DNA from 3 places in the Shinella sp. M31 genome. Region 1 is predicted to be linked to each of the others. Evidence: predicted binding sites of a transcription regulator. Region 1 holds the regulator's gene; each other region holds the start of a gene.
What was found. The regulator LexA, encoded in region 1, represses DNA repair genes until DNA is damaged. The targets are predictions, from matches to a motif close to TGTTCNNNNTGTGTTCNG.

Region 1 (9,906 bases):
GTTCGATTTCTCCGAGCTCTCCATCATGGGCATTTCGCAGGTTCTGAAGCGCCTGCCGTCACTGCTGCGCCGCATTCGCCAGACGGCGGACGCCCTGATCGCCGCGCGCCCCGATGTGCTCGTCATCATCGACAGCCCGGATTTCACCCATCGCGTCGCCAGGCGCGTGCGAAAGGCCCTGCCGGACCTGCCGGTCGTCAACTATGTCTGCCCGAGCGTCTGGGCCTGGAAAGAAGAGCGCGCACCGCGCATGCGCGGTTATGTCGATCGCGTGCTTGCCTTGCTGCCCTTCGAGCCCGCCGCAATGCAGCGCCTCGGCGGCCCCGAGACCATCTATGTCGGCCATCGCCTCATCAGCGATCCGCAGGTCCAGCACGTTCGCGAGGCAAGGCTTGCCCGGACCGATTACGACCCTTCGGAAAAAACATGCCTGCTGCTTCCCGGCTCGCGCTCCACGGAGATCACCCGGTTGCTTCCGGTGTTCGGCGATGCAGCCCGGGAGCTTTCCGCCCGCAATCCCGGCATCCGCTTCCTTGTGCCCACCGTGCCGCGCCAGGAGGCGCTGGTGCGGCGGCTGACGGCCGATTGGCCGGTAAAGCCCGTCATTACCATCTCGCAGGACGAGAAGTGGCAGGCCTTTGCGCAGGCGGATGCGGCGATTGCGGCATCCGGCACGGTCATTCTGGAACTGGCGCTCGCCCGCGTGCCCGTCATTTCCACCTACAGGTTCGACTGGCTGGCCAATCTCTTCCTGCGCAAGATCAAGATCTGGACCGCAGCGATCCCAAATCTCATTGCGGACTATACGGTCGTGCCGGAATATCTGAACGAGCAGGTTCGGCCCGGTAGCCTCGCACGCTGGTTCGAACGCCTGTCGGCGGAGACTGCGGAACGTCGCGCCATGCTGGAAGGCTATGACCTCGTCTATCATCGCATGCAGACGGTGCGGCCGCCCGGCGAGACCGGGGCGGCGGTCATCCTCGATCTTCTCGCAACGAAAAAGCCCGGTCAGTTTTGACCGGGCTTTATTATTTTTAGGGATCTCTGCGATCAGCGCTTGGAGACCGGCATGTAATCGCGCTTCGGCTCGCCGATATAGAGCTGGCGCGGGCGGCCGATGCGCTGTTCCGGGTCTTCGATCATTTCGTTCCACTGGGCAATCCAGCCGACCGTACGGGCGAGCGCGAAGAGCACGGTGAACATGGTGGTGGGGAAGCCGAGCGCCTTCAGCGTGATGCCGGAATAGAAGTCGATGTTCGGGTAGAGCTTCTTCTCGATGAAGTACTCGTCCGTCAGCGCGATGCGCTCGAGCTCCATCGCGACTTCCAGCATCGGATCGTCCTTGATGCCGAGCTCGCCGAGAACCTCATGCGTCGTCTTCTGCATGATCTTGGCGCGCGGATCGTAGTTCTTGTAGACGCGGTGGCCGAAGCCCATCAGGCGGAACGGATCATTCTTGTCCTTGGCGCGGGCGACATATTCCGGAATGCGCTCGACCGAGCCGATTTCCGAGAGCATGTTGAGGGCCGCTTCATTGGCGCCGCCATGGGCCGGGCCCCAGAGGCAGGCAATGCCGGCCGCGATGCAGGCAAACGGGTTGGCGCCCGAGGAGCCGGCGAGGCGAACGGTCGAAGTCGAGGCGTTCTGCTCGTGGTCTGCATGCAGGATGAAGATGCGGTCCATGGCGCGGGCCAGAACCGGGTTCACCACATACTCTTCACAGGGCACCGCAAAGCACATGCGCAGGAAGTTCGACGCGTAGTCGAGGTCGTTCTTCGGGTAAACGAAGGGCTGGCCGATATGGTACTTGTAGGCCATGGCGGCGATCGTCGGCATCTTGGCGATCATGCGCAGCGACGCGACCATGCGCTGGTGCGGATCGGTGATGTCGGTCGAGTCGTGGTAGAAGGCCGACAGGGCGCCCACGCAGCCGCACATGACGGCCATCGGATGGGCGTCGCGACGGAAGCCGGTGAAGAAGCGGCTCATCTGCTCGTGCACCATGGTGTGATGCGTCACGCGATGATCGAAATCGTCCTTCTGGGACTTCGTCGGCAGTTCGCCGTACAACAGCAGGTAGCAGACTTCCAGGAAGTCGCCATGCTCGGCCAGCTGGTCGATGGGATAGCCGCGATGCAGCAGGACGCCTTCGTCGCCGTCGATATAGGTGATCTTCGATTCGCAGGATGCGGTGGAGGTGAAACCGGGATCGTAGGTGAAGGCGCCGGTATTCTTGTAGAGGGTGCCGATGTCGATCACATCGGGGCCGATCGTCCCGGATCGCGTCGGCAGCTCAACTGTCTTGCCACCGATCGATACACCCGCGCTAGTTCCTGTCATGACGATCCTCCGTTGTTTCGAATGGTGGCACGCATTTGTGCCGCACCCATGAACATGCTCGTTTTGCTAGCCCATTTACGGTGCCCTGCCAAGCAATACGAAAGGCAAATTGTGCACTGCGAAAATAAGCGTTCCGGCAACGCAATATCTACCCTTTCGACGAAGTTGCAAGCAACCTGTGCGCGTGCCCGCGCAATTGCGGAGGGCGCATCCTATCTTGCTGGCTTAGTATTTTTCCCGCCTACTGTTGATTGAAGTTTTTTGTCGTCGATTGCATTATGGTGGCAGAAAAAGGGGCCGGGATCATGGCCGGGGTGAAGGAGGCGGAGAAACGGGAGGCACTGCGCGAGGCCGACGCCTGGCGAACGTTTTCCGACGTCCCATCGCCACCGATAGCACTCGATGACGTGCAGCACGGGGGCGCGTTGCCTGCCGCTCTGAGACGGATCGAAAGCCGGCTTCGGCACGCCGTTCTTCCACCAAAAAACATGCACGCCGCCTTTGCCGAGGAACGGGCACACGGTCATTTCTTTCTGTTCGTACCGGTCTTTCTCGGCGCGGGAGCCGCTCTCTGGTTTGCTGCTCTTTCCGATCCCTCCGTTCTCGCTCTTTTTGTTCTCGCCTGTGCCACCTTCTGGCCCGCCTGGCGCCTGCGCCACCGGGAGGATTGGCGGGCGCTTTCCGCCGGGGCTGCGTTTCTTGTGCCTGTCGGCATGCTGCTTGCAGCCTTCGAAAGCGCCCGGCTCGATACCGTCCTGCTCGACGCACCGGTGACCACGCAGATTACCGGCCGCGTGCTGTCGCGCGAAAGCGACGAGCGGGGCGCTGTCCGCTACCGCATCGCGCTGACGGCGACACAGGATCCCATCCTAAAGCGTGCACCCAGTGTGGTGACGGTTCTCGCGCGCAACCGGCACGAATCGATCCCGATCGGCGGTGGCATTGCAGGCCGTGCACGGCTCAATCCACCATCCGGCCCCGCTTTGGCCGGGCTCAACGATTTCGCTTTCGATGCCTATTTCGCCGGCAATGGCGCGGTTGGTTATTTCTATAAGGCACCGCAACAGGTTGCGGCGAAACCGGCGGGTCTTGAGGAGCGGATCCGGCAGGAGATCGCGACATGGCGCAACAATCTGACCGAGCATATCCGCGGCCGGATCGGCGGCGATGCAGGCGCCATCGCCGCCGCCCTGGTGACGGCCGAACAGCGTGCGATCAGCCCGGAAACGGTGGAGGCGTTGCGGCAGGCGGGGCTCGCCCATGTGCTGGCGATATCCGGGCTCAACATGGTGCTGGCGGCCGGCACGTTTCTCGTCGGCGCACGCATGCTGATGGCGCTGATCCCCGGTTTTGCCGAGCGATATCCGGCAAAGAAAATCGCCGCCGCCGGGGCGCTCGTCATGGTGACGCTCTATATTCTCGTCTCGGGCGGGGCGCTTTCGGCGGTTCGGTCGTGGATCATGATCTGCGTCATGCTCGTCGCCGTGCTGTTCGGCCGGTCGGCGATCAGCCTGCGCAATGTCGCGCTCTCGGCCATCCTCATCCTGGTGATTACGCCGTCGGCGGTCACCAATCCCGGTTTTCAGATGTCCTATGCCGCAACGCTGGGGCTTGTCGCCGGCTATGCGGCATGGCGCGAGCGGCCGGTGAAACGGGAGAGCCGGGGCGGGGTGTTGCCGGCCGCCGGCGGTTCGGCCGGCCGCTTCCTCGGCGGATTGGTGCTCTCCTCGCTGATCGGCGGTTTTTCGACGCTGATCTATTCGATCGGCCACTTTAACCGGATTCCGGCCTATGGGCTGGCGGGCAACCTCCTCACCATGCCCGCCATCAGCGCCATCGTCATGCCCTTCGGCCTCGTCGCCGTGCTGCTGATGCCTTTCGGGCTCGATGCCATTCCCTTCGCGATCATGGGCAAGGGGATCGAGTGGATGATCGCCCTGTCCAACTGGGTGGCGAGCTGGAAGGGCGAGATCGTCACCGGCCGCATCCCGTTCGCCGCCTTTCTGCTGATCGGGTTCGGCGGCGGGCTCGTCTGTATCCTCAGAACGCGCCTTCGCCATGCGGGAACATTGCTCGTGCTGATCGGCATCGCCGTCGCATTCCGGCCCGGTGATCACAGAAGGCCCGAGGTTCTGGTCTCGGAAGACGGCCGCCTCGTCGCCATCCTGCGCGAGAGTGGGGTTGCGACGAACCGTGCCCGCCCGCCGGATTTCGTCTATGCGCAATGGCGCCGGGCCCTGCGGCTGGACGAGGTCGTCAAGCCGACGATGCGAAAGACCGCCGGGCTGACGGTCGAAGTACAGGATGCTGCTGACGAAACCACGAAAAAACGAAAATCGCCACGCCACAAGGCAAATCGCGAAAAGGCGAAAGCGGCCATGCTGTCCGCGCTCGACGCGGCGGCAAAGCAGGCGGGTTTCGTCTGCGAGACCAAGGCTTTCTGCGTGGCCGTTTCACCAAACGAATGGCGTATCGCCACGCTGGAAGACGTCGCGTTCCTCGGCACGGCCTGCGATCTCGCAGACCTCGTCATCACGCAGGTGCCGCTTCGCACCGCTGCGTGCCGCTCCGGTGCAAAGCTCATCACCGCCCGACACCTGCGGCGAACCGGAGCCCTGGAGATCATTGCCGCCGAGGAGGAAAATGCTCCCTTCATGCTCGAAGCCAGCATCACGCCTGCCGTTGAAACGCTGGATCGCCCGTGGTCGCGCCACCGCACCTATGACTGGCGAACCGGAACTTACACCAGCGGCAACGCCGAGGGAGACCGTCGCCAAAGCGGCGCTCACGGCGGCTTCATTGACGTCGAGGCGATCAGCCCGAGCGATTTTTGAGCTCAACACCTCGTTGGCCGGTCCGGCAAATCCAGTCCTAGAACCGCACAGGCTCGGCGCCTTGATGAAGGCGCACAATCCAGAAAGCAGGTATGCACTCTCAGAGGCGCGCTATAGCACGAGCGCCTCCGGCAGGGTTCGCTTAGTTGTAACGCCGGATAAGCCCGACCAGCTTGCCCTGGATCTTCACGCGATCCGGTCCGAAGATGCGGGTTTCATAGGCGGGGTTGGCGGCTTCGAGCGCGATGGATGCACCCTTGCGGCGGAAGCGCTTCAGCGTGGCTTCCTCGTCGTCGACGAGCGCCACGATGATTTCCCCGGGATTGGCGCTGCTGGTATCGCGAATGATGACCGTGTCGCCATCGAAGATGCCGGCTTCGATCATCGAATCGCCCTTGACCTCCAGCGCGTAGTGAGCTCCGCTACCGATCATTTCGGCCGGGACGGTGATGTCATGCGTGTTGTTCTGAATGGCGGAGATCGGCACGCCCGCGGCGATACGGCCCATGACGGGCACGGAGACCGAAGACGACATGACGTCTGATTGCGGTGTTGCGACCCGGTGCGGGGGCGTCGGTGCCGCCGGCTGTTTGCCGCGGCTGCCTTCGACAACGGTGGGTGAAAAGCCGCGACGGGGCTGCTGGCTTGCCGAATAGGCTTCGGGAAGCTTGATGACCTCGAGCGCCCGCGCCCGGTTGGGCAAGCGGCGAATGAAGCCGCGCTCCTCGAGCGCCGTGATGAGACGATGGATACCGGATTTGGAGGCGAGATCCAGCGCGTCCTTCATCTCGTCGAACGACGGCGGGATGCCGGATTCCTTCATACGCTCGTGAATGAACAGGAGCAGTTCCTGTTGTTTGCGCGTCAGCATGGCCTCTCCACCGAGAATCGTGAAACAAATCCAGAACAGACACTATCTGTTCCATATGTGTTCCGCAAGGGGCCGCTGAAACAATATGGCGATGAAACCGTGCTCCCGTACTGGCCAAAAGGAACGGCACGGATACCGGTCAAGGGATGCGGGAGGCTTGCCTTGCGCCGTACTAGGGTCCTGTGGGATATCAAATGTAAGAAAAAAAGATAATTATAGAATAAGCTCGGATTCACGCGCGTTCTTTATTTCGAGGCGTCATTGAGAACGACGCGCTCAAGGACTGAAGGAGCACCTCAACGCGAAACTACGTCGCGTTGGGGGAAGGGATTTCCTCTCTGTCTTCTCTGTGAACCGAACCATCTGCGATGGGCAGCTCCTCTATGCAACACGGGCTGACGACACCCGTGTTCCCGACTCCGCAAGCAAAGATGTCGTCTTGTTCACTGGCCTTTCTCTTGTCGAGTGGCCTGATGCGCGCTGTTGAATGCGTTCGCATGAAACCGCGGTTCTACCGAAATCACGCTGAATTCCGATCAATCACAGCAGTTCAGGAGTGTTACCGATGACCGTCACAACCACCTTCGCCACGACCACCACGACCGCCCAGTTCGGGGTAAATACGTTCACGCCGGGTACCCAAATCCTGCCGGACGTGCTGGGACTCGACAATGGCGGCTTCGTCGCCGCTTACAATACCGCAAACGGCAACTTCATTCTCTTGGATTTCTACGATGCCGACTCAAATCAGGTCGGCAGTTTCCGCGTCCCCTATGACGACGCCAACACTGAGCCTCCCGGAAAGCCTTCGCTGACCAAGCTTGCCAATGGCAACGTCTTGGTCGTGTGGGATGACAACAACCCGGCCGAAAGCGAACTGATCGGCCGCATCTTCGACCAGGACGGCAATGCTGTCGGCGGCGAACTGACCCTGAGCGGTCCGTCGATCGCTTTCGAGGACCCGATCACCAGCGCGCTCAGCGGGGGCGGCTTCGTCATCAGCTTTACGTTCGGAGGCAATATCTTCTTCGGCCGCTACAGCGACACCGGCGTCCAGTTGGGCAGCTTCACCCAAGTCAATGCGGCGACCGTCGGCATCCAGAACGACGCGTCCGTCGTCGGGTTGGCCGATGGCGGCTTCGTCGTCACCTATACGGACACCGACCCGGCCAACCAGCCGCTCAGGGCCACGATCTACAATGCCGACGGCAGCCTGCGCACCGCAGACTTCGTGATCGATGGCTTCGGTGACAACACGCAATCAGCATTGGCGGCGCTGCCGAACGGCAATTGGGCCGTGGTTTACACGGACTCCGGCTGGGCAGAAGGCGGCACGCTGGGCAATGGCATCACGCTCGAAATTTTCGACGCCAACGGGGTCGCCCAGACCGGTTTCATCAAGGTCAACACCTCAAGCACCGTAGACGAGGTCGATCCCGACATTGCCGTCCTGTCGAACGGCTTCATCGTCGTCAGTTGGACGCGCCCCTTTAACGGCACTGTCGATGACATCTTCGCCCGCATCTTCGATCAGAACGGCAATGCCTTGTCGGCCAACTTGGCGAGCGAATTCGCAATCGCGGCGGAAGGTCTCGACCGCGACATTCTGTCTGCCCTCGGCATCCTGCAAAATGGCAAATTCGTCACCGTATGGCAGGATAGCGGCGATACCGACGGCGACGCCGGCCGCATCACCGGCGAAGTGAACGAACTGATCCGCACCAGCGTCAGCGACGGTGCAAGCGATACGATCCAGGTCGATTCGCTGCACGACATCGCGTCGGGCAATGCCGGCAACGATACGTTCCAAGGGGGCGGTCTCGACGCCTTTGCCAACGACACGATCGACGGCGGTGCGGATTCCGACCGCATCCTGGCCACCGGCGACATCAGCCTCGTGGACACGACGATCATCTCTGTCGAGGAAATCGAGTTCGAGGCCGTGGCACCGGAAAAGCTCGTCATCGTCCGCGCCGACCAGATCGGAGCCGGCCTTGCAGCCGATCTCGTTCTCGACTTTGCGGCTGTCGGTACGGCTGACCGTTTCCGCGTCGAAATGCGCGATGCCACCTCGGTCGACCTGTCACAACTCCAAGTGCAGGATTTCAATCCCAATGTCGGTGAGGGCGACCGGCTGATCATCCTCGGCGACAACGACGACGAAACGATGCGCGGAACGTCGGTGCGTGACGAATTGTTTGGCACGGGAGGCAACGACGTACTGGACGGCGGCGCGGGTGGCGACTATCTGTCCGGCGGAACCGGTTCCGACCGGGTCACCTATGCCCATGCGGCGGCCGGCGTGGTCGCAAGCCTTTCCAGCCCGGGAGGCAATACCGGTGAAGCGGCTGGCGACACCTACAACTCTATCGAGAATCTCACCGGTTCTGCGTTCAACGACACCCTGACCGGCACGAACGGCACCAACAGCATTCTCGGTGGGAACGGTGACGACAGGATCTCCGGCCTCGGCGGAAACGACAACATCTTCGGCAACGATGGCAACGACGTCCTGCTCGGTGGCGCGGGCGCGGACAAGTTTTCCGGCGGCGCCGGAAGCGATCGGGTGACCTATGAGGATGCTGCCGCGGCCGTGATCGCCAATCTTTCCAGTTCGGGAGGCAACACCGGGGAGGCAGCTGGCGACACCTATAATTCGGTCGAAAACCTAACCGGCTCGGCCTTCAACGACACGCTGACGGGCAATAACGGCACCAACAGCATTCTCGGCGGCAATGGCGCGGACACGATCTCCGGCCTCGGCGGGAGCGACAATTTGTTCGGGCAGGATGGCAACGACACCTTGATCGGTGGGGCCGGCGCCGACGCGTTGTCAGGCGGCAATGGAACGGACAGGGCCTCCTATCAGACGGCCGCGGCCGGTGTGGTTGCAAGCTTGACAACGCCGGCCAGCAATACCGGCGACGCGGCGGGCGACACCTATTCATCGATCGAAAATCTGACCGGTTCGGCCTTCAATGACACGTTGACGGGCAACAGCAATGTCAACGTCCTGATCGGCGGCAATGGCAACGATACGCTGAACGGTCGGGCCGGCAATGACACGCTGACCGGGGGCAGCGGGAACGACACGTTCCTGTTCAATACGGCGCTCGGGGCCGCCAACGTCGATTCCATCACGGACTTCAACTTCGCCAACGACACGATCCAACTGGATAATGCCATCTTCAACGCAATTGTCGGTGTGGGCGTCCTCAGTGCCGCGCAGTTCGTCGCCAATACGAGCGGCACGGCAGGCGATTCCAACGATCGCATCATTTACGAAACCGATACCGGGAAGCTGTTCTACGACAGCAACGGCAATGCGGCGGGTGGATCGGTGCTGTTTGCGACGCTTTCTGCAGGGCTCGGCATCACCAATGCCGATTTCTTCATCGTCTAGAGCAGTTCCGGTTCGCAGGAAATGCTTTAGGTTCTTGTATTACCGCATTTCCAGGCAAAGCGACTTCGCTTCGGCTGGAAATGCTCCAGCGGCGTTGCCGCGAGATAGGATCGGCTTGAATGTTCAAGGCGTCGGATCTTCCGGCGCCTTGCTTCCGGCGGCCTACGGTTCGCGCACCAGCAGCACGTCGCAGGCCGTGCCGGCTTCGACGGCGGGCGCGTTCGGAGGGCGGATGAGCAGGCCTTCGGAGTCGGCGAAAATCCGCATCATGGACGAATCCTGTTTGTCGAAGGGGGTAACGCGCAGGTCACCATCGGGTCCGCGGGTGATGCGGGCGCGCACATAGTCCTGGCGATGGTCGTTTTCCTTGATCGGTACGGCGGTGAACGCCTTGTGAATGCGGTCTTTCGCCGGCAGGTGGGCGAGGCAACGCACCAGGGGCTCGAGGAAGAGCAGGG
Region 2 (9,906 bases), on a different contig from region 1:
GCAGAACAATCGAAAACACGAGGGCGGCGGCAATCGACTTCATCTTATTTCCTCCATGGGGCCGAGGCGACCTTATTGCGCGCGGCGGCGCCGGTCCAGAGGGGCTGTGGAAAGCTGTTGACATGAGAACAGAAATAGAACAAAATAAAAACATAAAAGGAAAGGGAGCCACAATGACCGATTTTCTTCGTGACTTTGCAGCATTCACCTCCATCGCCCTGTTCGTCGCCAGCTTCTCCGTCCTCCTCTTTGGAATCTGACGGTCCAACTCTCTCCATTGATCATTTGCGCTTTCCGCGCGGACTCGTCCGGTGGAAAGCGGGTGCAAAGCCAAGAACCGTCTGGACGAGACGGGTCCGAATCCGCTTAAGGTCTTTCTTCTGATCGGAAGGACGTTTGACATGGCGGAAGCGGCGGAAGCAACGGTTGGCGAGAAGATCGCCGAGACGCCCGAATTCGTGCACCTGCGCGTGCATTCGGCCTTCTCGCTGCTCGAAGGCGCCTTGCCGATCAAGAAGATCATCGGCAAGGCCGTATCCGACCAGCAGCCGGCGATCGCCATAACCGACACGAACAATCTGTTCGCGGCGCTCGAATTCTCGCAAAAAGCCGTCGGCGACGGCATCCAGCCCTTGATCGGCTGCCAGCTGTCGATCGACATGGAAGACGAGGGCGAGGGGGAAAGGCGCAGCGGACAGGCGCAGCTTCAGAAACTGCCGTCGATCGTCGTTCTTGCAGCCAGCGACGCCGGTTATGCACGGCTCGTCGAACTCGTCAGCCGCGCCTATCTCGGCGGCGAAAGCGGGCAGACAGTTCGTATCGCCTATAGCTGGCTGGCGGAGGGCGGCGCGGACGGGCTGATCGCGCTGACAGGCGCGCGCGGCGGTCCCATCGACATGGCCTATCTTGCCGGGCAGCCCGCTGTCGCAAAAGCGCGGCTCGATGCGCTGAAGACGGTGTTCGGCGATCGACTTTATATCGAGCTGCAGCGCCATGGGCGTTACGACAAGCAACATGAACGGCGCATGGTGGAACTTGCCTATGCGCAAGACGTGCCTCTGGTTGCGACCAACGAGCCGTTCTTCCCGTCGCCGGACGATTACGATGCGCATGACGCGCTGATGGCGGTGGCGCACAATGCGATGGTGTCGGACGACAACCGCTTCCGCCTCTCGCCGGATCACTATCTCAAGAGCCGCAAGGACATGGCAAAGCTCTTTGCCGACCTGCCGGAGGCGCTGGAGAACACGGTCGAGATCGCCAAGCGCTGCTCCTTCGTGCTGAAAACGCGCGGGCCCATCCTGCCGCGCTTCACGGGCGCGACGGACGATCCGGAAGAGGCGGAACGCGCGGAATCGGCAGAGCTGCGCCGCCAGTCGGTGGAGGGTCTCGAGAGCCGCATGGCGCTGCTCGGCCTGTCGCCGGGCTATACGGAGCAGGATTATCGCGAGCGGCTGGATTTCGAACTCAGCGTCATCGAACGCATGAAGTTTCCCGGCTACTTCCTGATCGTTGCCGACTTCATCAAATGGGCCAAGCAGCACAATATTCCCGTCGGGCCGGGCCGCGGCTCGGGTGCAGGTTCGCTCGTCGCCTACGCGCTCACCATCACCGACGTCGATCCCTTGCGTTTCTCGCTGCTTTTCGAGCGCTTCCTCAACCCGGAACGCGTCTCGATGCCCGACTTCGACATCGACTTCTGCCAGGATCGCCGTGAAGAGGTGATCCGCTACGTGCAGCAGAAATACGGCCGCGAGCAGGTGGCGCAGATCATCACCTTCGGCTCGCTGCAGGCGCGTGCCGCACTGCGCGACGTCGGCCGCGTGCTCGAGATGCCCTATGGTCAGGTCGACAAGATCTGCAAGCTCGTGCCGAACAACCCCGCCAATCCGACGCCGCTCTACAAGGCGATCGAGGAAGAGCCGAAGCTGCAGGAGGAGGCGGAGAAGGAGCCGGTCGTCGCCCGCCTGCTCGATATCGCCCAGAAGATCGAAGGTCTCTACCGCCACGCCTCCACGCATGCCGCCGGCATCGTCATCGGCGATCGGCCGCTGTCGCAGCTCGTGCCGATGTACCGCGATCCGCGCTCCGACATGCCCGTCACCCAGTTCAACATGAAATGGGTGGAACAGGCCGGCCTCGTGAAGTTCGACTTCCTCGGCCTGAAGACGCTCACCGTGCTGAAGACCGCCGTCGATTTCATCCGCAAGCGCAATATCGAGGTGAAACTCGAAAGCCTGCCGCTGGACGACCAGCTGACCTACGAGATGCTGTCGCGCGGCGAGACGGTCGGCGTGTTCCAGGTGGAAAGTGCCGGTATGCGCAAGGCGCTGATCGGCATGCGGCCGGACTGCATCGAGGACATCATCGCGCTGGTCGCGCTCTATCGCCCCGGCCCGATGGAGAACATCCCGGTCTATAACGCTCGCAAGCATGGCGAGGAGGAGATCGAATCGATCCATCCGAAGATCGACCACCTGCTGAAGGAAACCCAGGGCGTTATCGTCTACCAGGAACAGGTGATGCAGATCGCCCAAGTTCTCTCCGGCTATTCGCTCGGTGAGGCCGATCTTCTGCGCCGCGCCATGGGCAAGAAGATCAAGGAGGAAATGGACAAGCAGCGCGCCCGCTTCGTCGACGGCGCGGTCAAGAACGGCGTGTCCAAGCCGCAGTCCGACCTTATCTTCGACCTGCTCGCGAAATTCGCCAACTACGGCTTCAACAAGTCGCACGCCGCTGCCTACGCCATCGTCTCCTACCAGACGGCTTATCTGAAGGCGCATTACCCGGTCGAATTCCTCGCCGCGTCGATGACCTACGATATGTCCAACACGGACAAGCTGAACGATTTCCGGCAGGATGCCGGCCGCTTGGGCATCGCCGTCATCCCACCCTCGGTGCAGACGTCCTTTGCGCATTTCGAAACCGGCGAAAACCGGATCTACTACGCGCTTGCCGCCATCAAGGGCGTCGGTGAGGCCGCGGTCCAGCATATTGTCGAGGTGCGCAGCGACAAGCCGTTCAAGAACCTCGAGGATTTCTGCACGCGCATCGATCCGAAATTCGTCAACCGCCGCGTCTTCGAAAGCTTGATTGTCGCCGGCGCCTTCGATTGCTTCGGTCACGACCGCGCCGCCATGATCGCCGGCCTCGACCGTCTGCTGGGGGCTGCCCAGCGTGCGCAGGAAAACAAGACGAGCGGGCAGGGCGATATTTTCGGCATGGGCGCTGCGACCGGGCCGGAGGTCATCACGCTGCCCGCCTACACGCCCTGGCTCGCCTCGGAAAAACTGCACCGCGAGTTCCAGGTGCTCGGCTTTTTCCTATCCGCTCATCCGCTCGATACCTATGCGCCGCTTCTCGCGAAGATGCGCGTGCAGACATTTGGCGATTTTTCCGCTGCCGTGAAACGCGGTGCGACGGCCGGCCGTCTTGCCGGCACGGTCACCTCCAAGCAGGAGCGCAAGACGCGCACCGGCAACAAGATGGGCATCGTCGCCTTCTCGGATTCGTCCGGCCAGTTCGAGGCCGTGCTGTTTTCCGAAATGCTCAACCAGTACCGCGACCTGCTGGAGCCCGGCAAATCACTGGTCATGACCGTGCAGGCGGAAGAGCGCCCGGAGGGCATCGGCCTGCGCATCCAGACGCTGCGCTCCCTTGAGGAGGAATCGCTCCAGACCCAGAAGGCGTTGCGCGTCTATGTGCGCGACAGCGGCCCGCTGCGTTCCATCGCCGCCCATCTCAACACCAAGGGCGACGGCCTCGTCTCCTTCATCGTCATCAAGGACAACGGCCAGCGCGAGATCGAGGTGGAGCTGAACGAGCGCTTCCGCATCTCCCCCGAAATCGCCGCCGCCCTGCGCTCGGCGCCCGGCGTGCTGGATGTGGAGTTGGTGTAGGAGCGCAAGCCGGTTCCGCTGGGAAGCACTATGACGCGGGATGATCGGTGGCCTGAAGGGGAAGTCGGACGGCAACCTGTTGCTGGCCGGCTGCAACCATGGCAGCGAGCATCGAGAAAGCGGCAGGCTGCAGATCAGGATGTTTGCTGAAAAGATAGTGCGTGTGCATCGGCAAACCCAAGGCACGGGCGCCATTTTCCGTCAGCAGCAACTCGATGCGGTCGTGATCGCCGATGAGGCTTTGTACGTCGCGACCGTCGCAGGCGAGGCTCTGGTCGGTGCGTTCCACATAGAGCAGGTCCTCGGCCGGTGGTGGGCTCGAGCCGCTCCGTTCACCTCCGCAGGCGAAATGGATGATGTCGAGCGGGTCATCCGCAGAGACGAAGCCGAGAGACAGGACGAGAAGGTCATTCTCTTCGGTGAAGACCTCCTCGACCTCAAAACAAACGGCCGTCTGTCCCGTCAATTCACGACCGTAATCGATGACGCCTTTTTCTTCCTTTTTTTGATGCCCTGCACCGCCGAGGCATCGGCCTTCTGCTGCACCTTGCGCGTCACGGTGATGAAGTCCGTGCCGTCGCCGGTTTCCGGGCCGAGGCCAATGTCGGAGATCGACAGCGAGGCGCCTTCGCCCATCAGTTCGGAAATACGCAGGCGCGTGTCGGCGGGAATGTCCAGGCGGTCGAGCGTCTTTGTCAGCGCATCCGGCTGCGAGGCATCGGCTTCGGTGGTGATGCCCAGGCGCTTCAGCGTGGCGGGCGAAAGCTGGTTGTCGACGCTGACACCGAACCAGTCCGCCTTGCCCTTGTCGCTATCGACGTCGCGTGCCAGCAGGAAATGGGTGCCGAGCGCGATTTCCGGGTTGCGGATGGTGATGGCGGCTTCGACCAGCGGCTTGAATTTCTGGCGCACGAGGATCTGGCCGTTCGGGGGCGTGCCCTTGCCGGCCTTGGCATAGACGGCGGCCACGAGTTCCGGCGTCAGCATGCCGTCTTCCTTCAGCCCCTCGGCGAGCTGGAAGGCGCGGATGGCGATCACGGTCTGCTTGCCATGCAGGCCATCCGGCACGCCGGCATCGTAGCCGAGCGACGTCAGCATCGTCTGCAGGTCGATCATCATCTCGCGGTCGCCGCGACGGGTGATCAGGATGCGGATCGGGTCCTGCTCGGTCTTCTGCACGACCGCCGGGAGGATTTCCGGCTTCGGATCGGTCATCGCAACCTCGACGGCCTTGTCGCCGGCCTCGATCAGGCCGGGCCGCAGGCCCGCCTGGGAGAGAAGCGGCGTATCCGGCACCACGACGACGGGCTTGAACAGTGCGGCATGAACGATTTCCTGCGGCACGATCTCGCGGTCGGTGATCAGCACATGGCCGCCGCGCCGCGTCACGCTGAACAGCGTCTTGGCAAAGGCGTTCGGCAGGCGCACGCAGCCGTGCGAGGCGGGATAGGACGGCACGCTGTTGGAGGCGTGCAGCGCGATACCCGACCAGGTGAGGCGCTGCATGAAAGGCATCGGCGCGCTGTCATAGATGTTGGAGAAATGCGTACGCTTCTTCTCCAGGATCGAGAAGATGCCGGTCGGCGTCGAATGGCCGGCCTTGCCGGTGGAGACGTGCGAGGTGGCGACGACCACGTCGCCGTCGTAGATCTTCAGTTCCTGCAGGTCCTTCGAAACGATGATCTGCAACGGCCCCTCGAGCGTGCCCGCAAGCGCGGTACCGCAGCTCAACAGCAGGCCAAGTATGCTCATGCCAGTCGCCAGGCGAAACTTCATGTTACCCATCCGTACGCAATACAAACCGACGGCAAGCGTAGTGCATCCGATTTAAGGAAGGCTTGATGCACCCGGCCGATCCCCCGATCTGTGCCAACCCGATGCAGGGAGGAACGCTGGTTTGCCGGGATTTATTCGGTGGGGTCGTCGATTTTTCCGGCCGTCTTGAAGGTCAACTTTCCGTGAAAGCGATCGGGGCCGGATTTACCGAATGTATAGCCGGTCTCGACGCTGGCCTTGCCGAATTTGTCGCGCAGCGTGTTCATCGCGGCTTCGGCCGCTGCGCGGCGGGTTGCCGCGGGATCGACAAGGTCGGGCGGGTCGGCGCGAGCGGGATCGGTGAGATCGCTGACACCGATGCCGATCAGGCGGTATTTCGTGCCGTCCGTCTCCTTGCGCAAAAGCTCGATGCCGGTGCGGAAGATGCGGTCGGCAAGCATGGTCGGGTCTTCGAGCCTGCGGTTGCGCGTGCGGCTCTTGAAGTCGGCGGTCTTCAGCTTGAGCACGACGGTATGGCCGGCGATGCCGGATTTGCGCAGGCGCGCGGCAACCTTTTCGCTGAGGCGACGCAGATGCGTGACAAGCTCGTCATAGCTGGAGATGTCGTCGAAGAACGTGGTTTCGGACGAAACGCTCTTTGCGGCGTCGTTCAGATGGACCTCGCGATCATCCTGACCACGCGACAGATTGAACAGCCGCTTGCCCATCACGCCATAGCGGCGCATCAGGTCGGTTTCCTCCATGGTCTGAAGCTGGCCGACGCTGCGTATGCCGTCGCGCTCCAGCGTCTCCGCAAAGGCCTTTCCAACGCCCCAGATGAGGCGCACCGGCTTATCTCTCAGGAAATCCAGCGCTTCCTTCTCGCCGATGACGGAAAAGCCGCGCGGCTTGTTGAGATCGGAGGCGACCTTCGCGAGGAATTTGCAATAGGAGAGGCCGACGGAAATGGTGATGCCGACCTCCTGCTCGACGCGCTGGACGAAGCGGGCGAGCACGCGGGCAGGCGGATCGTGGTGCAGACGTTCCGTGCCCTTCAGTTCCAGAAAGGCCTCGTCGATGGACAGCGGCTGCACCAGCGGCGTCAGATCCTGCATCATGGCGCGCACCTGGCGGCCGACCTTTACGTATTTCTCCATATCCGGCGGGATGACGATCGCATTGGGGCAGGCTTCTAGCGCCTTGAACATCGGCATGGCCGAGCGCACGCCGTGGATGCGCGCGACGTAGCAGGCGGTGGAGACGACGCCGCGTTTGCCGCCGCCGATGATGACCGGTTTGTCGGCAAGCTCGGGATTGTCGCGCTTTTCCACGGCGGCATAGAAGGCGTCGCAGTCGATATGCGCCAGCGTCAGGTCGTAGAGTTCGTCATGATAGAGGAGGCGCGGGCTGCCGCAGGCGCTGCAGCGGCGCAGGCCCGCCTTCTGCCCGGACAGGCAGTCGCGACAGAAGCCCGGGAAGCGTGGTGCGGCGGTGCTCATCATCAGGAACAAACATTGAACATCGCGACATTAGTGCCTAAATTCACGAGTCTCAAGTGTCGCCCGGGATGGAATGCATGACCGTACACACAAAGGCGCTGGAACGGTGCCGGGCGCCGACTGCTCACCAGTCGGCGGGGCCGGACAGTACCGCATGGGCGTGCACGACCGTTTCCGGTTTGGTGCCCGTCGCGTCGCAGAACGCCAGCAGATCCGGCTCGTGGCTCATCAGGAAATCGACGATGCCGGCGAGGAAGCCGGGGTCATTGACGGCGTTACGGACCTCGGACGGCGCGACACCCGTCAGCGCCAGAAAACGCGACAGCAATTCCGGTTCGCCGGCGAGCCAGCCGAGAATGGCGACGGCAGTTGTCTCCGCGGTCTCGGCCGCAGGTGTATCTTTTTGGCTTTTCATTCTTTTCCCTCGGGAAATTTACCTTTTAATCAACCAAGTGACGCTAACGTGGCTGCGGTCAGGCTGGGTGATTTCGGCTTTGCCGCAACTTATCCATCTCCCGATGGGTTGCAAGGCCGGTCAGAGGAACAGGGACTTACGATGCCCAAGCAGGTCATGATTGTCGAGGACAACGAGCTCAACATGAAGCTCTTCCGGGACCTTATCGAGGCATCCGGCTACACGACCATCCAGACTCGGAACGGTATGGAAGCCCTTGATCTTGCGCGCAAATATCGCCCCGATCTGATCCTGATGGATATCCAGCTTCCGGAAGTCTCGGGCCTTGAAGTCACCAAGTGGCTGAAAGAGGACGACGAGCTTCACGTGATCCCCGTCATCGCGGTCACGGCCTTTGCGATGAAGGGCGACGAGGAGCGCATCCGGCAGGGCGGCTGCGAGGCGTATGTCTCCAAGCCGATTTCCGTACCGAAATTCATCGAGACGATTAAAACCTATCTCGGCGACGCGTGAGGCAGGGGCGCGACCATGACAGCACGCATTCTCGTCGTCGATGATATTCCCGCCAATGTGAAGCTGCTCGAAGCGCGGCTTCTGGCGGAATATTTCGACGTCTTGACGGCCGACAACGGCTATGAAGCGCTGTCGATCTGCGAACGCACCCAGGTCGATCTCATCCTGCTCGACATCATGATGCCCGGCATCGACGGTTTCGAGGTGTGCGAGCGGCTGAAGGCCAATCCGCGCACTGCCCATATTCCCGTCGTCATGGTCACGGCGCTCGATCAGCCGTCCGATCGCGTGCGCGGTTTGAAGGCCGGTGCCGACGATTTTCTCACCAAGCCGGTCAACGATCTGCAGCTGATGTCGCGGGTGAAAAGCCTTGTGCGCCTCAAGACGCTGACCGACGAGCTGCGCATGCGTGCAACGACCGCCCGCGCGATCTCGATGGAGGAGGGGCTCGACAGCAATCTCGGCGACGAGCCGGGCGACGTCCTGCTGGTCGACGGCCGTGCGAGTTCGCAGGAGCGTGTTGCGCGTGCGTTGAAGCCCATCGCCGAAGTCACCTGCATGTCAGATCCCCAGGCGGCGCTGTTCCAGGCCGCCGAGAGCAACTACGAGCTCGTCATCGTCAACGCCAATTTCACGGATTACGATCCGCTGCGCCTGTGCTCGCAGTTGCGGTCGCTGGAGCGCACGCGTTTCCTGCCGATCCTGCTGGTCACGGAGCAGGGCGACGACGACATGGTCGTGCGCGCGCTCGATCTCGGCGTGACGGACTACCTGATCCGGCCAATCGACCCGAACGAGCTGATCGCCCGCAGTCTCACCCAGATCCGCCGCAAGCGCTGCAACGACCGTCTGCGCGCAAGCGTGCGGCAGACGATCGAGCTTGCCGTGACGGACGGCTTGACCGGGCTGCACAACCGCCGTTACCTCGACAACCACATGAAGCTCCTGATCGACCGCGCCACGGCGCGTGGCCGTCCGCTTTCGGTCTGCATCACGGATATCGACCGTTTCAAGCTGGTCAACGACACCTATGGCCACGATGCCGGCGACGCGGTGCTGCGCGAATTCGCCAACCGCGTGCGCTCGGCCGTGCGCGGCGCCGATCTCGCCTGCCGTTATGGCGGGGAGGAGTTCGTGCTCGTTATGCCCGACACGACGCCGGAAATGGCGGCCGGTGTGGCGGAGCGTCTGCGCACCATCGTCGAGCGCGAGCCGTTCCGCATTCCCGGCACCGATGTCCTATTGCCGATTACCGCCTCGATGGGCACCGCTTCCGTTCTGCCGACGGGCGACAGCCCGGAAGGTCTGCTGAAGCGCGCGGATACCGCGCTTTACGAAGCTAAACGCTCGGGCCGCAACCGCGTCGTGGCCGCCGCCGCCTGAGTCGCATCCCAATCGACGTCTGCCTACGCTTTTTCCACAGGCTTCCTCGGTTTTTTGAGCAAATGCCTGATTTTTAGGGCACTTGCCGTCAGGACAATTTTTCCCGTCGTCGACCGGTTCAAGGGGCCGAATCGAAGCCCGTGTAGTCAAATTTGGCTATAAATCGTTTCATTCATTTTTGACGATAGATTTCAACAGGTTGTATAAATACAATCATGCCTTGCGAAGTTGTATTCATTTTCCGGGGTTGTATTTTATGCACACAAAGGTTGCTTTTCAGGGGCAGGCTTACTGTTGTCTTCTATAACGTAAATGCCGCTTGGTGAGACAATCAGGCGCTCGGCGATTAACTATGAGACAAGGAGTCTTGCCGGAAACGTTAAGAATTCGTTGATTTTTTTTCGTTTTGGCGCGATGCTCAACTCCATGGGCGGCAAACAAG
Region 3 (9,906 bases), on a different contig from region 1:
CTTTCGGCCGGCAGCGCCGGCGCACAGGATTCGGCCAATGCCGGCGGTCAGACACGCGGTCTGATGCCCATCAAGACCGGGGTGGAAAAGATCACGGCTGGCGATACGCTGACGGTACCCGCCGCCTCCTTCAAGCGCATGGCGCTGGTCATCGGCATGTCGGCCTATAGCTCGATCCCGCCGCTGAAGAACACTGCCTCCGACGCCCGCGCCGTGGCCGATATGCTGCAACGCCTCGGTTTTACGGTGGATCTCGCCGTCGATGTCCCGCTCGTCCAGATGCAGGAAACGGTCACGGCCTTTTCGCGCAAGGTCGAGACCGCCGATATCGCGCTTGTCTATTATGCAGGCCATGGCGTGGAGGCGGCGGGGGAAAACTATCTCGTGCCCATCGATATCAAGGTCGACGACCCCGCGAAAATCCCCGATCAAGCCGTCAGCCTGTCGTCGGTGCTGCGCAGTGTGGAACGGGCACGAAAACTGCGCGTGGTCATTCTCGATTCCTGCCGCAACAATCCTTTCCCGAGATTGGCCGGCATGGTGGCGGCCAATGGCGCGACGCTCGGCGGCGACGGGCTCGCGGCGCCGGACCCGTCGCGGGGCATGCTGGTGATCTACGCGGCAGAAGGCGGCAAGGTCGCGCTGGATGGCGACGGCGAACACAGCCCCTTCGCCACCGCGATCCTCGAAAACCTGCCGAGGCCAAATGTCGAGATCGGCCTCGTCTTCCGTCAGGTGCGTGATCGCGTCATGTCGCTCACCGCCAATCGCCAGCAGCCGCATTTCTACGGCTCCCTGTCGGGCACCCCCTATTTCCTCGCCGGCGAGGATGCCGCCGTTGCCGACAGCGGCGACAAGGCTTCGCAATGGCAGACGCTGAAGCCCGACCAGGAGGTGCAGCTTGCCGCGCTGGCAGGTGAAGGCAACACGCGCGCCATGCTCGGCCTCGGCTACATGGCGCTGACGCCGGATACGAAAAAATTCCAACCCGAAAAAGCCTTCGAATTCTTCCGCAAGGCCGCGGATGCCGGCGATGCCGAAGCCATGTTCGAACTCGGCAAGCTCTACGAAAAGGGTATCGGCACGGCGCAGAACGTGCCGGAAGCGATCGAACTCTACCGGCAGGCCGCCGATCTCGGTTTCGCCGACGCGATCAACGATCTCGGCTTCCTCTATTATCAGGGCGCGGAGGGCTTGCCGCGCAATCCGCAGAAGGCGGTCGAACTCTTCATCCGCGCCGCGGACCTGCGCCACCCGCAGGCCATGTTCAACGTCGCGGCGCTGATCGACGACGGGCTGGTGCCCGGCAAGACGCCGGAGGACGCCGCCAGATATCTCTATCAGGCGCTGCGCTCCGGCGTGGATGATGTTCTCCAGCAGCTCTCGACCCGTCCGACCATGTTCAAGCAGGAAACGCGCGAGGCGCTGCAAGCCGAACTCAGCCGCAACAAATTCTACAAAGGCACGATCGACGGCGATATCGGCGTGGGCACCCAGCGCAGCATGCGCATGGCCTTCGGCGATCCGGAATAACAAGAGGAGGAAGGCATGATCAAATCGGCTTATCTGCGTTCGATCCACGCCGCGCTGCTGGCGGGCGCACTCACCCTCACGGCCATCCCCGATGTCCAGGGACAGACGAGTCCCGGCCGTGGCTCGACGGCCTCCCAAACCAGCAGCGACGCAACGTCGACCGCCGTTGCCGTGCCAACGGACTATCTCACATCCTCTATCGTCAGGAACATCAACGGCGCACGCGCGGAATGCGCCGGCTATGATCCCGTCTACCGCATCGACTGTCTGCGCCAGCGCTTAGCCGATATCGCCCAGCGCATTCCAGCCGGCCCGGCCTATGCGGAAGCGCGCCAGATCATCAGCCGCGCATCCAGTAAACTGGGCCGCATCCAGGCCGGCATCACGGACGCGAAGGCGCCGCGCCAGCGCTCGCGGGCCAATCCCCGCCTCAAGCAGACGAAGACCTATGCCGCGGTCAAACGGGAAAAGCTCAGTAAGGCGATGGAGCAGGCACGGCAGGTGATCGAGGAAGCATCGACGCAATTATTGCGCGCGGCCGAAAACTCGGAGAAACGCGCCAGCCATTATCAGCAGATCGCCGCCGCGCTCGATTCGACGAAGGTGCTTCTACGCTCGTGAAACCTTATTGAGACAACAGCCAGTTCAGCGTTTCGCGCCAGTCGGTCATGCGCACCGGCGTGCCGTGGCCGCCGGTCTGGAACAGCACGAAGCGGGTCGGAATACCCGCCTTGCGCAATTTGCGGAACACCGCGATCTGGTCGTTTGCCGCATAGACGCTGTCGCTGTCGCCATGGGTGAAGAAGACCGGCAGCTTCGCCTTGAAGGCCGGCGTCTTGGCATAGTCGCCATCCGCCGCCCCGCCCATCAGCACCATGCCGGACAGGCTTTTGACCGCAGCGGGATCGCGCACGACGCGGGCGCAGATGAAGCTGCCCATCGAGGCACAGGCGAGGATGACCGGCGCATCCGGCGACAGCGCCTTGGCGCGCAGGATTAGGCCTGAAATGCGCGCAGCGCCCGCATCGTCGAAGGATGGTACGCTCGGTGCATAATAGACACCGCCGCCGCGCACCGCGAGGTTCTTCAGCCGGTTGAAATTGCCGCCGAAACTCCAGTCGTTGCTGCCGAGCCGCCGGTCACCGCCGCGCCCATGGATGAAGATGACCGCGAAAGCCGCCCCCTCGCCCTTGCCGGTCATCGTCACATCGACCGGTCCCGCCGGCGTGTCAATCGTCGCATTCTGCTGCGCCTTCTTCACCGCCGTCGAGACATAGGTCGATTTCACCCGGCGTTCCGGCACCTGGTCGCGCCCGTTGATGTCGCGCATTTCCTGGTAATCGACGACCCGGAGCGCCCCGTCATCCGTCGTCTCGACCACCGTGCCATAGGCGAACAGCTCGTCCTTCCACGGCTGGAGCGTCACCGCCATCGCATCCTGCGCGGCCAGGCCGGCGAAGAGCGTGGCGAAAACCAGCCTTTTCAGGCAATGAACTGTGGACTGACGCATGAACGGCGGCTCCTTGGGGCTGGCGATACTTGCCATTCACCCGCCCGCAACGCAATCCTTGGCCAGCGGTTGGCGCGGCTTGACGACCGACGGACACGGGGACGCCGCCTTGAAGCGGCAAGACGAGACAGGACGGCCGTCCGGTAGAAGTCCGGCGTTGCCCTGCTGCCATCGCGGAATGTCCCGGAATCTGCCAGAGTCGCAAGTGATTCGCCGACCATCCCTTTTGCGCCAGATGCCGATCCCCCGGGGATCGGCGGGAAAAGCTGGCAAACGGAACAAACTCTGAACAGCCCATGCAAGACGACAACAACGACCTCTTCGCCAATATGCCTTCCGAGCCCGAGCGCCAGCCGGCCAAGCCGGTTGAAAAGCCCGTTGCCGCAGCGCCCGCGCCGGCGCGCGAGACCCGTCCGCCGCTGAGCGAGGGTTCCGGCGGCTACGACGCGTCCGCGATCCGGGTTCTTGAAGGCCTCGAGCCGGTGCGCATGCGCCCCGGCATGTATATCGGCGGCACGGACGAGAAGGCGCTGCACCATCTCTTCGCCGAAGTCATCGACAACTCGATGGACGAGGCCGTGGCCGGCCACGCCAATTTCATCGACGTCAATCTCGATGCCGAAGGGTTTTTGACGGTCACCGACAACGGCCGCGGCATCCCGGTGGAAAACCACCCGCAGATGCCGGGCAAATCCACGCTCGAAGTCATCCTCACGGTGCTGCATGCCGGCGGCAAGTTCGACGGCAAGGCCTACGAGACCTCGGGCGGTCTGCACGGCGTGGGCGTCTCCGTCGTCAACGCGCTGTCCGATGAGCTGGAAGTCGAGGTCGCGCGCAACAAGAAGCTTTACCGCCAGCGCTTTTCGCGCGGCAAGCCGGTCGGCGGGCTCGAAGAGCTCGGCGACGTGCACAACCGCCGCGGCACGAAGGTTCGCTTCCACCCCGACCCGGAGATTTTCGGCGCGCATGCCCGTTTCGACCCGGCCCGCGTCTTCCGCATGGCCCGCTCGAAGGCCTATCTGTTCGGCGGTGTCGAAATCCGCTGGAGCTGCGACCCGTCGCTGCTGCCCGAGGGTTCTGAAACGCCGGAAAAGGCCGTCTTCCACTTCCCCGGCGGCCTGAAGGACTATCTGCAGGCGACGCTCGGCAAGGAATACACCGTTACCCGTGAAATCTTCGCCGGCAAGAGCGAGAAGTCCGGCGGCCACGGCTCGCTGGAATGGGCCGTCACCTGGTATGGCGGCGATTCGCTGATCCATTCCTATTGCAACACCATCCCGACGGCCGACGGCGGCACGCACGAGGCGGGCCTGCGCATCGCGCTCACCAAGGGCCTCAAGGCCTATGCCGAACTCACGCAGAACAAGCGCGCCAAGGATATCACCACCGACGACGTGATGATCTCGGCGGTCGGCATGCTCTCGGTCTTCATCCGCGAGCCGGAATTCGTCGGCCAGACGAAGGACAAGCTCGCCTCGGTCGAGGCGCAGCGCATCGTCGAAAACGCGCTGCGCGATCCCTTCGACCACTACCTCGCCGATAACCCGGCCGAAGCGGCGAAGCTGCTGGAATGGGTGATCGAGCGCGCGGAAGAGCGCATGCGCCGCCGCAAGGAAAAGGAAGTCTCCCGCAAGACGGCGGTGCGCAAGCTGCGCCTGCCCGGCAAGCTCGCCGATTGCTCGCAGAACTCCGCCACGGGTGCCGAACTCTTCATCGTCGAGGGCGATTCGGCCGGCGGCTCGGCCAAGCAGGCGCGCAACCGCTCCAATCAGGCCATCCTGCCGCTCCGTGGCAAAATCCTGAACGTCGCCAGCGCCGGCCGCGAAAAGCTCGGCGCCAACCAGCTGATCTCCGATCTGGTGCAGGCGCTCGGCTGCGGCACACGGACGAAATACCGCGAGGAGGACCTTCGCTACGAGCGCGTCATCATCATGACCGATGCCGACGTCGATGGCGCGCACATCGCCTCGCTGCTCATCACCTTCTTCTATCAGGAGATGCCCGACCTCATCCGCGGCGGCCATCTCTATCTCGCCGTACCGCCGCTCTACCGCCTCAGCCAGGGCGGCAAGACGCTCTATGCCCGCGACGACGGCCATCGCGAGGAACTGATGCGCACCGAATTCAACGGCCGCGGCAAGGTCGAAATCGGCCGCTTCAAAGGCCTTGGCGAGATGCTGCCGGCGCAGCTCAAGGAAACGACGATGGACCCGGCCAAGCGCACCATCCTCAACGTCATGATCGACGACGTCGATTTCGAGGGCACGCGCACGGCCGTCGACGACCTGATGGGCACGAAGCCGGAAGCCCGCTTCCGCTTCATCCAGGAGCGCGCCGTCTTCGCCGACAACCTCGACATCTGACGGGGTTTCGGCCGAGCCTGCGCCTTACTTTCGCAGCAATACCCGCCTCTAACCGGCATCGTTCAATGCGGAAAGGACAGCCATGAAAGCTGCGCTCATCGTCATGACGATCATGGGCTGCGACGACAGCGCGACCCAATGCCACTATATCGATACGGTGCCGAAGAGCTGGCAGACCGTGGCGCTGTGCGACGCCCAGGCCGAGACCTATATCAACCGGCATCAGGACAAGAACTATCCGGTCATCGTCGCGGTCTGCGAAAGCAACAACGACCGCATGACCGCCGATGTGGCCAAGCCGGAACCGGAGGCAAAGCCGGCGGAAACGGCCGTGCAGGCCGAAATCCCGGTGCCTGCGGAGACGGCGGAAGCGCGCCAGGGTCTCGCGGCCCGTACCCTGAACTTCGTCAAGAAGGCCATTCCGGATGCCGCCTCCCTCAAGGCCGCGGTCGTCAAGCCCGTACGCTACGCCGAAGACGGCTATAGCTGGGTCATAAAGCGCTTTGCCGATTAAGCGGCTTCACGCGACGCAATGAGCGCATAGCTGCGCGCCGTCTGCCGCTGTTCGGCGATCGCCAAGCGCTCGACCAGTTCCAGCATGGACTGGCATGCCGGATTGCCGGTGGCGCGGGCCCGCGACAGCAGCCGTTCGGATACGGAAAAATCGCTCTCCCCGCCCTTCGCCTCACGCCGCCAGAGCAGGGTCGCCTCGGTGAAGAGCGCGCTGATGTCGCGGCCGAGCCCCGCCGTTTCATAAAGCGCGCGCACGGCCGCCTCGCGGCCATCGGAGAGGATGGAGCGGACCCGCCGCTCCGCCTGCCCCGAAAGATTGGTAATGGCGGCCGCGAAGAATTCCACGCGGCCGGTACACAGCGCATGCATCAGGAAAACCGGCGTCAGGCGTCCCGTGAGGCGCAGATGCTCGACAAGGCCTGGCATTTCCATCGCCGTCACATTCGCGACCATGCCGATCGTCGCCACGTCGCAGGCCTCGCGCGTGATGCGCTCCACACGGTTTTCGCCGATCGCTGCCTGGATGAGCCCGAAACCGGCCAGCGCCGTGCCGATCTTCTCCACCAGCGCCTGGCGTGCATCGCTGGGCAGGTCGTCGCGATCGAGCAGCAGCGCGCGGATTTCCGCGTCGTCGCCGAGACGCTCGGCGATGCGGCAAAGGCTGCGGCGCGACAGTACCGCGCCTTCGTTTTCTAGAAGGGCCAGCACCTCGGGCGCTTCGCCGATTTCCGCCATGGCGGCGCAAACGGCGCGCGAAACATAGCTGCGATGGGCAATCAGCATGCGCGTCGCATCGCTGCCCTTGGCGGCGAGATCGACGAGATCGGCGTCCGTCAGCAATGACGAACACAGGATGATCCGGGCGGCGATTTCCGGCTGGTCTTCAGCGAGAGGCAGGATAACGGCGCGCGGCGCGTCCTCGCATTCGGCGAGCGCCTCGGCCAAAGCCAGCCGAACCTTCGGCGCCGGGTCGTCGAGCAGGAACATCATCGCCATTTCGGCGGCGCGGCGATCGTCCGGCGCGATGCGCGCCTTTGCGTAAGCCTTCGCCAACACACTGGCAGCCTTCGCCCTGTCGGCTGCCCGCGCGGTCTCGACCCAACGAAGAAAAGCATGAACGATCAAAGGACGCCCCAAACGCCTGCACTAAGCTACTGAAAACACGCTAACGCCAAAGTGTTTAAGATTGGTTCACCATATCCATTAACCGAGCGGTCATTGCCAGAGGCGGCCACAAAGCCCTATGAAAAGCCATGACTCCGCTGCCCCGCGCCCTGCTCGCCCTCACTCCCGATCAGCCGATCCCCGCCAACCGGCGCGGCGTGCTGGTCCCCGCCGCGCAGATCAGCGAAACGGACATCGACGGTGCCATCGTCGTGGTCAAGACCGACTCGGATATCGCGACGCTGCAAAAGGCCCTCACGGCCGGCGCCGCCATGATCGCGCTCGCCGGCTGCCGCACCGGCGCCGATCTCCAACGCCTCGCCACATTGCTGCCGGTCGCGGAGGCGCAGACCGGCCGGACCGAAGGCAGCATATCGATTCTCGCCATGACCGACGGCATCCTGCCGGCCCCGGGCGCACGGGAAGGCCTTGCGGGGAAATCGAAGCGCCTCGCCGGCCTGGTGTGGGACCAGAGACGCCTTGTCTCGGCGCTCGGCGCGACACGGATGCGAACGGAATCCGGCGAATGGCTCCCCCCCTTCTCCACCGCTCGCGCCGCCACGCTGTTAACCGCGGCGGCAGCCAGCGTGCCCGCCTACGATTCGGCTTTTGACCTCGACGACGAGGCTTTTGCCCGAGCGTACGAGCAGTCCCGTGGCGAAGGCTTCTTTGGCCTGATCACCGCCACGGCAACGCAGACCGCATTCAAAGGACGATAGGCCGCGGCGTCGCTTGCCCGTCCTCGCGCCGCGTCATCATCCCCGTATTTTCCCCGCCCGCCAAACCTGTGTCTACAATCCTCCCATCCCGCCGCGGATACACTGCCAGGCGTGGCAGCGAGGCGGGATCGGCGCGGCGTGTGGGGCGAAGACGCAGAACCCTACGCACCGGGCCTGCGGAAAATGGTCTCCCTCCGGCGACATGGGGGAAGCGGCGGGGTGTCGGACCGATCCCGTCGTTTCATGCCCCAAATGGCGCGCCGGATGTGCCTGTGCGGCACGCAAGGGGGCCGGGACTGGCGGATGCGTCGGCATCGTCCGCCGGGCAGGAACAGGCCGGAAGGCGAAAGTCTTCCGTCGGGATCGCCAGAGCGTGCGGTTTCGATGTCAAAACGGCGCTGTTCCCGCCCGGAAACCGGCGAACGACATCAGCCATCCCGGCTTTTGCAGAGGGATCGGAGTCGCGGGCAAAAACCGCTGAACGGGGCGCTGAAAGGTGCCACCTACATACCATTCCACGAGGCAGCTTCCAGCGCCCCGTCCGGAATGCTCTTTGAAACCCCACGGGCGGCAAAGCCGTTGCGTGGATATTGGTGCGCAGGCGACAGGCCGCGAGCGGAATGGCGGCAAGGCATCCACAGCCTCTGTCGTGGAACGAAAAAGGCCGCCCGATGGGCGGCCTTTCCAGATGCGATCGTATCGAACCGATTATTCGGCGTCGCCTTCAGCGGCCTTCTTCTTGGCCGGGGCCTTCTTCTTCGGAGCGGCGTCTTCGCCTTCCTGAGCTTCGGCCTTGGCGGCAGCCTTCTTCTTCGGCGCAGCCTTCTTGGAGCCCTTGTCGTCGCCGTCTTCGTCGTCGGCGAGCAGGTCTTCCTTGGAAACGGTCTTGTCCGTTACCTTGATTTCACCGAGCAGGTGATCGACGACCTTTTCTTCGAAGATCGGTGCGCGCAGCGAAGCGGCGGCACCCGGGGTCTTCTGGAAGTATTCGAGGATCTGCTTTTCCTGGCCCGGGAACTGGCGCAGCTGCTGGTAGAGCGACTGCTGCATTTCCTCGTCGGTGACCTGGACGCCGGCCTTTTCGCCGATTTCCGAGAGAACGAGGCCGAGACGGACGCGGCGTTCGGCAAGCTTGCGGTATTCTTCGCGAGCAGCTTCTTCGGTCGTGTCTTCGTCAGCGAAAGTCTTGCCGGACTGGGCGAGATCGGTGTTGATCTGGCGCCAGATGTTTTCGAACTCGGCTTCGACCAGGCGCTCCGGGGTTTCGAACTTGTACATTTCGTCGAGCTGGTCGAGGATCTGACGCTTGACCTTCTGGCGGGTGACCGAGCCGTACTGGCTTTCGATCTGGCCGCGGACGATCTCGCGCAGCTTGTCGGCCGATTCGAGGCCGAGCTTGCTGGCCAGCTCGTCGTTGATCTCGACGTCGGCGGGAGCAGAAACTTCCTTGACCTTGATGTCGAAGGTGGCTTCCTTGCCGGCGAGGTTTGCGGCCGGGTATTCAGCCGGGAAGGTGACGGTGATGACCTTCTCGTCGCCAGCCTTCAGGCCGACGAGCTGCTCTTCGAAGCCCGGAATGAAGCGGTTGGAGCCGAGTACGAGTTCTGCGTCTTCGTCCTTGCCGCCGTCGAAGGCTTCGCCGTCGACCTTGCCGAGGTAGTCGATGGTGACGCGGTCGCCGTTTTCGGCCTTGCCCTTCTTGGTTTCGTAGGAGCGGGCGCTTTCGGCGATCTTGAGGATCTGCTCGTCGACTTCCTTGGCGTCGATATCGACGACTTCACGGGTGACGGCGATGCCGGAATTGTCCTTGAGGTCGATTGCCGGGATGACTTCGTAGGACAGCGTGAATTCGAAATCGGCCTGACCGTTCAGGATCTTTTCCGCTTCGGCCTGGTCTTCGGTCATCGCGACTTCTGGCTGCGTGGCCGACTTTTCGCCGCGCTCGGACAGGATCGCGGTCGGGCGGTCGCGGACGATCTCGTTGACGAGTTCGGCCATGACGGACTTGCCGTACATCTTCTTGAGATGGGCGAAGGGCACCTTGCCCGGACGGAAGCCGTTGATGCGGACACGGCCCTTCACGTCCTCAAGACGCTCGTTCATC

Region 2: ACOZKU_RS00020 (DNA polymerase IV) is a predicted target of LexA. The motif match lies at 7,158-7,175, and genes of this name have one in related genera.
Region 3: parE (DNA topoisomerase IV subunit B) is a predicted target of LexA. The motif match lies at 3,318-3,335, and genes of this name have one in related genera.

Annotation. Positions count from the first base shown of each region.
Region 1 covers NZ_JBLZPH010000095.1:9,757-19,662, forward strand. Annotated here, with positions in the region: gene lpxB (lipid-A-disaccharide synthase) at 1-1,018, shown strand, start outside; gene gltA (citrate synthase) at 1,051-2,340, opposite strand; gene ACOZKU_RS16080 (ComEC/Rec2 family competence protein) at 2,646-5,174, shown strand; gene lexA (transcriptional repressor LexA) at 5,317-6,045, opposite strand; gene ACOZKU_RS16090 (beta strand repeat-containing protein) at 6,611-9,448, shown strand; gene glp (gephyrin-like molybdotransferase Glp) at 9,611-9,906, opposite strand, start outside.
Region 2 covers NZ_JBLZPH010000001.1:88-9,993, reverse strand. Annotated here, with positions in the region: gene ACOZKU_RS00045 (hypothetical protein) at 1-43, opposite strand, end outside; gene ACOZKU_RS00040 (hypothetical protein) at 123-260, shown strand; gene dnaE (DNA polymerase III subunit alpha) at 402-3,899, shown strand; gene ACOZKU_RS00030 (hypothetical protein) at 3,928-4,365, opposite strand; gene ACOZKU_RS00025 (L,D-transpeptidase family protein) at 4,362-5,675, opposite strand; gene ACOZKU_RS00020 (DNA polymerase IV) at 5,807-7,153, opposite strand; gene ACOZKU_RS00015 (DUF3572 domain-containing protein) at 7,278-7,568, opposite strand; gene ACOZKU_RS00010 (response regulator) at 7,710-8,081, shown strand; gene ACOZKU_RS00005 (PleD family two-component system response regulator) at 8,097-9,464, shown strand.
Region 3 covers NZ_JBLZPH010000083.1:57,026-66,931, reverse strand. Annotated here, with positions in the region: gene ACOZKU_RS14300 (caspase family protein) at 1-1,533, shown strand, start outside; gene ACOZKU_RS14295 (hypothetical protein) at 1,549-2,154, shown strand; gene ACOZKU_RS14290 (alpha/beta hydrolase) at 2,159-3,043, opposite strand; gene parE (DNA topoisomerase IV subunit B) at 3,340-5,406, shown strand; gene ACOZKU_RS14280 (hypothetical protein) at 5,489-5,920, shown strand; gene ACOZKU_RS14275 (DUF2336 domain-containing protein) at 5,917-7,044, opposite strand; gene ACOZKU_RS14270 (hypothetical protein) at 7,173-7,802, shown strand; gene tig (trigger factor) at 8,511-9,906, opposite strand, start outside.